DNA from 3 places in the Vibrio echinoideorum genome. Region 2 is predicted to be linked to each of the others. Evidence: riboswitches for the same ligand, from Rfam matches in the RefSeq annotation. Region 2 holds a riboswitch; each other region holds the start of a gene.

Region 1 (2,266 bases), 320 kb from region 2:
GCGGTATCACCAGTGTCTAAAGATGGGAAGTCCATGCCTAAGTTTTGGCTTGCTAATAAAAGAGCATGGGAAGGAATGAGTAAAGATAATATTCCTAAACCGTTGGCAACTTTAGAACTAGGTAAGACTTACATATTCGATCTTAAGAACGTTACTCAATATCATCACCCGATTCATATTCATGGTCATACATTCACTGTATTGGAAATTGATGGTAAAAAAATTGAAGAACCTTTCCATACAGATACTGTGCTACTTGGAAAAAATGGCCGAGCTAAAGCTGCATTTGTTGCAGACAACCCAGGGCGTTGGATGTACCACTGTCATGTTATTGAACACATGAAAACGGGATTGATGGGATATATTGAAGTTAAGTGACACCTGTAACGTTTAATATTTGCGCATGCATTCTTAGTTTATACCCTCGCTTTTATCGGCGGTAAAGCTAGAATATAGGGACTATTGTTTGGGAGGATTCATGGGTCAGTTATCTATTTTAGGTTTTATTGCCATTGGTGGCGCATTTGGTGCTTGTTCGCGTTATTTGATTTCAGAGTTATGTGTGGTGATGCTAGGACGTGGCTTCCCTTACGGTACGCTGACAGTTAACGTAATTGGCTCTTTAATTATGGGTTTACTCATCGCAGCGTTTGAGAATGAGATGGTTGCGACAGAACCATGGAGGCAGATCATCGGTCTTGGTTTCCTTGGAGCACTGACTACATTTTCTACATTTTCGATGGATAACGTGCTTCTTATGCAGCAGGGTGCTTTCTTTAAGATGGGACTCAATGTGCTACTCAACGTGGTTCTCAGCATCTCAGCAGCATGGATCGGCTTCCAACTTTTGATAAAGTCTTAAAACTTTCTTACGATTTGTTAACAACTCGGCTTGGTTTATCCAAGCCGTTTTTATATACTCGATCGAACTTGTCGGAGTGCCATATGGCTGAGACCGTTAACTCGGGATCCGTTGAACCTGATCAGGCTAATACCTGCGAAGGGAACAAGAGTAGGTATCTAACTAGAATCCTTCTAGAGATCTATCTCCAGATCACAACTGTATTTTCTTGTTGTAATCCCTCTTGTAGCATCAAATCCGTCAAGCATTTTTATCCCTATAAATAATGGCTAAAAGCCAAGGAAAAATGCTATGTCGAGTCGTAAACAAGCAAGACTGGAAGCGAAGAATTTCATTGATTCTTTATCCGTACAACCTTATCCAAATTCAAAAAAAGCTTACATCCAAGGATCTCGAGCGGACATTCAAGTCCCTGTCCGAGAAATATCACTCGCTGATAGCCTTGTGGGTGGCAGCAAAAAAGAGCCTGTATTCGAACCTAATGTACCTATTCAAGTTTACGATACCTCCGGTGTTTATACAGACCCTACACACGAAATAGACCTGTATAACGGTCTTCCTAAGTTGCGAGAGCAATGGATTGATGAGCGTGGCGATACGGAACTGTTAGACGATGTAAGCTCTGTTTACACCAAAGAACGTTTAGAAGATGAAACCCTAGACGACCTTCGTTACGGCAATCTACCTAGAATTCGTCGTGCTACAGGTAACCAATGTGTTACCCAGCTGCATTATGCTCGTCAAGGCATTATCACTCCTGAGATGGAGTACATTGCAATACGTGAGAATATGGGACGTCAGAAGTTTGCTGATGAGCAGCTTAATCATCAACACCCTGGCCATAACTTCGGTGCCAACCTACCGAAAGAAATTACCCCTGAGTTCGTGCGCAAAGAAGTTGCAGAAGGTCGAGCTATTATCCCTTCAAACATCAATCACCCAGAATCAGAACCTATGATTATTGGCCGAAACTTCTTAGTGAAAGTGAACGCCAATATCGGTAACTCTTCAGTAAGCTCTTCGATTGAAGAAGAAGTTGAGAAGCTAGTCTGGTCGACTCGCTGGGGTGGCGATACCGTGATGGACCTTTCCACCGGCCGTAATATCCACGAGACTCGCGAATGGATCTTGCGTAACAGTCCGGTGCCGATTGGTACGGTTCCTATGTATCAGGCGCTTGAAAAAGTGAATGGCGTTGCGGAAGACCTTAACTGGGAAGTGATGCGTGATACCTTGATTGAACAAGCAGAGCAGGGTGTTGATTATTTTACTATCCACGCAGGTTTACTGCTTCGTTACGTCCCTATGACCGCTAAGCGTGTGACTGGCATTGTCTCTCGCGGCGGTTCTATCATCGCGAAATGGTGCCTTGCACATCATCAAGAAAGCTTCCTTTATACCCAC
Region 2 (2,266 bases):
AGCAAAGCCAACACTCAGTAAAGTTGAGAGTGTCGCTTGATAAAAACTGAATTTCGTTACATGCCAATAGTAAGGATCGGACCATACTTGGCTGATATCAAGAGAAGGGGCATTGCTAAGCAATGCCCCAACTGCTGAAACCACGAAGGCGGTAATGAGTATCGCAACCCAGATCCCGACCTTAGGTGTTTTCTTTATCATAAATTGATTTTTTACCGTAAATAGTTCGCTCAAAGTATATTGAACGAACCTTTAAATACAGAAAGTTAAAAGCTAGTTTTTAGAAAGCTAATCGTTAGACAATTAAGTTAGAAAGTAAGTGCACTCTGCCATTCGCGAATCCAAGCCTTACGCTTAGAGGCGATTTCTTCAGGCGTAAAGCTCAGAGCTTTCTGCGGTACCGTTAACTGCTCGAACCCTTTTGGTAGTTCGATGTCAGTCACTGGGTACATCCAGTTGCCCGTTGGCATTGCCGATTGGAACTCGTCACTTAGGATAAACGCCATAAACTCATCAGCCAGTTTTTCGTTCTTACTGCCTTTAACCTTAGCTGCCACTTCGACTTGAGTGTAATGGCCTTCTTCGAAGCTTGCAGCTGCGTACTTAGAGTCACTTTCTGCAATGATGTGGTAAGCCGGAGATGTTGTGTAAGACAAGACTAAGTCCGACTCGCCTTCTAAGAACATAGAGTAAGCCTCAGACCAGCCTTTAGTAACCGTAACCGTCTTCTGAGCAAGCTTCTTCCAAGCTGCTGTCGCTTCATCACCGTATACTGACTTCATCCATAGCATCATGCCTTGACCCGGCGTTGATGTACGTGGGTCTTGGTAAATAACCTTGAGGTCGTCACGCTGCTCAACCAGTTCTTTCAAGCTCTTAGGTGGGTTTGCTAGTTTCTCTTTGTTATAGATAAACGCAAAGTAGCCAAAGTCATAAGGGACAAAGGTGCTGTCGTTCCAGCCGTTAGGAAGTGTCACTGATGACGTATCAACACTGTGCTCAGTCAATAAACCCGTCGCTTTTGCTTCAGCCATTAGATTGTTATCTAGGCCTAACACGATATCTGCTTTGCTATTACTGCCTTCAAGGCGCAAGCGGTTCAGAATCGACACGCCATCTTCTAGCGCGACAAAGTTCACATCGCAACCACACTTTTCTTCAAATGCTTTTTCAACGGCAGGACGAGGGCCCCAATCCGCTGCAAAAGAGTCATAGGTGTAAACCGTTAGGGTATTGTCTGCAGCAAAGGCAGAAAAAGAGATGGCTGTAGTAACAGCAAGAGTTGTTAATGTGAATTTCACTGGACGCTCTCCATGGTCTGAGCGGCACAGGTTTGAGGGAGGAGAACGGTAGAAGTTGTTCCTAACTCAATTCCTACGCCAGCATTATCTGGTTCAGGTTTACGGGTCCCAAGCACTTGCTTGATCTCAGCTCGCATTCATTATTTGAATGGTTCGCTCCCCGATGAGTGTTCAGAATTGTAATTCGAATTTTAACAATAAGCTATCAAGTTTGGATCAATTACGTTGATCGTAACCCCAACGTGGCACTAAACCTTGCTCGATGCCAAGATGATCCAAAATGCGCGCCACCATAAAATCGACCAGATCTTCAATCGACTTAGGTTGATGATAAAAACCCGGAGCGGCAGGCATAATCGTCACACCCATGGTCGATAGCTTATGCATGTTCTCTAAGTGCAGCGTCGAAAATGGCGTCTCACGAACCACCAACAATAGTTGGCCTCGTTCTTTCATGACCACATCTGCAGCTCGTTCAATCAGATTATCCGATAAGCCATGAGCAATTGAAGCCAAGCTTCCTGCGGAACATGGGCAGACTACCATCTGCTTCGGCGCTGCAGAACCAGAGGCAACCGGCGAGAACCAATCATCTTTGCCACACACCACCAGCTTTTCGGGGTCACACCCAAGGTGTTTAACCAAAGCTTGTTTCGCTGCATCTGGTCCAGCAGGTAACTTAAGTTCATGCTCGGTCGCCAACACCACTCGCGCAGCCGACGATATCAGTAAATAAACCTGATAATCCGCCGCCAAAAGGCATTCAAGTAAACGCAGGCCATAAGGCGCACCTGATGCGCCAGTGAAAGCGAGGGTTATAGCTTTATCGTATTTTGTCATGTTCTCAATTACTTCAAAATATAAGGTCGTGGATCAGTTAGCCCTTGAGTGCCAACGCATCCAACAATTTCTGGTGAATACCACCAAAGCCACCATTACTCATTACTAAGATTTGGTCGCCCGCT
Region 3 (2,266 bases), on a different replicon from region 2:
CTTATTAGCAAAAAGAATAATATCAACAAGCGTTGGCTCATTAGCTTTGCGATTGGTGTGGTAGGCATTGGGCTGTTGGTGTTTTCAGAATCTTCAGCGGCGAATGAATCCGCTGATGATCTCAAGCTGTTGGGTATTGCTTTAGGTCTACTCGCTGGGTTGTGTTATGCCATTTATTTTTGGGCGACAAAAGCACTGATAGACAAGAACATTGAGTCTCAAGCAGCGATGGGTAGTATTTTTGGCCTGGGTGCGATGCTGTTGCTGCCAACGCTCTGGTTTACTGGTGAGAACCTGTTTTCCTCGCAGATTAACGTATTAGTCATCAGTTATCTGACGTTAATTCCACAATGCTTGGGCTATATCGCGTTCAGTTTTGGTTTACGCCATGTCACCGCTAGTAGTGCCAATCTGCTGACCCTGTTTGAACCAGTAGTTGCAGCGGTGCTTGCCGTCTGTGTTGTCGGTGAGCTGATTCCTTTTATAGGTTGGCTAGGTATGTTTCTGATTGTGCTGTGCTTGTTGATACAGTCGAAGCCATCTAAAGGAACGCTATAAGTATTTGTTTTGTAGCGCCTAATTGAAGTTTATTCATGCGTAATTCTTATAATTGAATAAAATCAGTATCTCAGTTGTGAGAGTGCTGTTACTATCGCTATCAATAGTCGGGGGGCATATACCTTATTTGGTGTGTGCTGAGATCGTTAATCGAGACCCGTTGAACCTGATTCAGTTAACACTGGCGTAGGGAACTATAAGCACTCGATCTACGTCTGCACCCATGAAAACTTTCATGAGCCTAATGCGACTTCTCCTTCGATCAGTGTTCGTTCTCCTGCGTCTTGTAAGATAGTAGGAGCGACAATGACACACAGTTCTATTTCAAAAGATTTAACGCCAAAAGCCTCAGTTTCACAGCACTCTGCTGATGGTTCGATTCGAACGAACACTCCGATTGTATTGACGATCGCAGGTTCAGACAGCGGCGGCGGTGCAGGTATCCAAGCTGATATTAAAGCCATGTCTGCTACAGGTAGTTTCGCTTGTTCGGTAATTACCGCTATCACTTCCCAGAACACTCAAGGCGTTTCCGCCATTTTTCCAATCCCACTTGATCATGTCGCTAGCCAGTTAGATGCGGTTTTCACTGACCTGAATATCGTGGCCGTAAAAGTCGGCATGTTGGCCGATTCGCAAATCATCAAAGTCGTTGCAGACAAAATTAAGCAGTATCAACCTAAGCATCTTGTGATTGACCCTGTAATGGTTGCGACAAGTGGCGATCTTCTTCTAGAAAACTCAGCTATCACGACGCTGAAGCAAGAACTGATTCCGCTGGCAGACATCATTACTCCTAATTTGCCTGAAGGCGCAGCGTTAACAGGCAAGCCGGTACCTGAAAGCGAAGCTGACATGCAGGGCATGATTGAAGACTTGCGCGCACTGGGCGCGAAAGCGGTACTTCTCAAAGGCGGCCATTTAGAGAAAGATGAGAACAGTAACGACTTACTGATTCTGCCAACCACCTCTGCTTTGATTAGTGCGAAGCGTTTTCCTACTAAAAATACCCACGGTACGGGTTGTACGCTCTCTTCGGCTATCGCTTCTTTTTTGGCTCAAGGCAACACGCTGGCAGAAGCTGTTGACCTAGGCAAACAATACATTTCGCGCGCGATTGCTCATGCTGATGAGCTGCAAGTCGGCCAAGGCCATGGGCCTGTAAATCACTTCTTCGCTGGACACGGCAATGTCCGTTAATACGGTTGGTGTTCAGCTCAGCAATGCCTCCTTACGTTATAACGACAGTGAGCACGCGACCTTATCTGGGTTGTCGCTTAGCTTAAACGCAGGTAAGTGGACGGTATTGTTGGGTCGAAGTGGCTGCGGAAAAACCACGGTATTGCGTTATCTGGCGGGCTTGCTGGACGACAAGGTGGAGTGGCAGGGCACATTGGCAACGTCCGATGAATTGCCTTTAACCGATCGCATCGCTTACATGGCGCAGCAAGATTTGTTACTGCCATGGCTATCGGTCATCGACAATGTTTGCCTGAGTCATCGTTTTCAAAATCCAGCTTCTGATAAAGCACTGCAAACCAATCAAGCACTAGAGTTGTTAGCTGCGGTTGGTTTGGCTGATTATGCGAATGCGATGCCGGATCAGTTGTCTGGAGGCATGCGCCAGCGTGTTGCTTTGGCTCGCACCTTGATGCAAGACAAACCTGTTGTGCTGATGGATGAGCCTTTCTCTGCGCTGGACGCAGTA

Evidence for each region. A riboswitch is a leader RNA that binds a small molecule or an ion and turns the genes downstream of it on or off. The one in region 2 is predicted to bind thiamine pyrophosphate.
Region 1: another riboswitch for thiamine pyrophosphate. It lies ahead of thiC (phosphomethylpyrimidine synthase ThiC); the one in region 2 lies ahead of thiB (thiamine ABC transporter substrate binding subunit).
Region 3: another riboswitch for thiamine pyrophosphate. It lies ahead of thiD (bifunctional hydroxymethylpyrimidine kinase/phosphomethylpyrimidine kinase); the one in region 2 lies ahead of thiB (thiamine ABC transporter substrate binding subunit).

What each region holds. Positions count from the first base shown of each region.
Region 1 covers NZ_AP025483.1:37,739-40,004, forward strand. Annotated here, with positions in the region: gene OCV36_RS00160 (multicopper oxidase family protein) at 1-378, shown strand, start outside; gene crcB (fluoride efflux transporter CrcB) at 479-862, shown strand; TPP riboswitch at 925-1,023, shown strand; gene thiC (phosphomethylpyrimidine synthase ThiC) at 1,154-2,266, shown strand, end outside.
Region 2 covers NZ_AP025483.1:361,291-363,556, reverse strand. Annotated here, with positions in the region: gene thiP (thiamine/thiamine pyrophosphate ABC transporter permease ThiP) at 1-201, opposite strand, end outside; gene thiB (thiamine ABC transporter substrate binding subunit) at 309-1,301, opposite strand; TPP riboswitch at 1,355-1,474, opposite strand; gene OCV36_RS01720 (flavin prenyltransferase UbiX) at 1,518-2,141, opposite strand; gene mpl (UDP-N-acetylmuramate:L-alanyl-gamma-D-glutamyl-meso-diaminopimelate ligase) at 2,179-2,266, opposite strand, start outside.
Region 3 covers NZ_AP025484.1:1,281,591-1,283,856, reverse strand. Annotated here, with positions in the region: gene OCV36_RS21885 (DMT family transporter) at 1-558, shown strand, start outside; TPP riboswitch at 657-768, shown strand; gene thiD (bifunctional hydroxymethylpyrimidine kinase/phosphomethylpyrimidine kinase) at 865-1,758, shown strand; gene OCV36_RS21875 (ABC transporter ATP-binding protein) at 1,748-2,266, shown strand, end outside.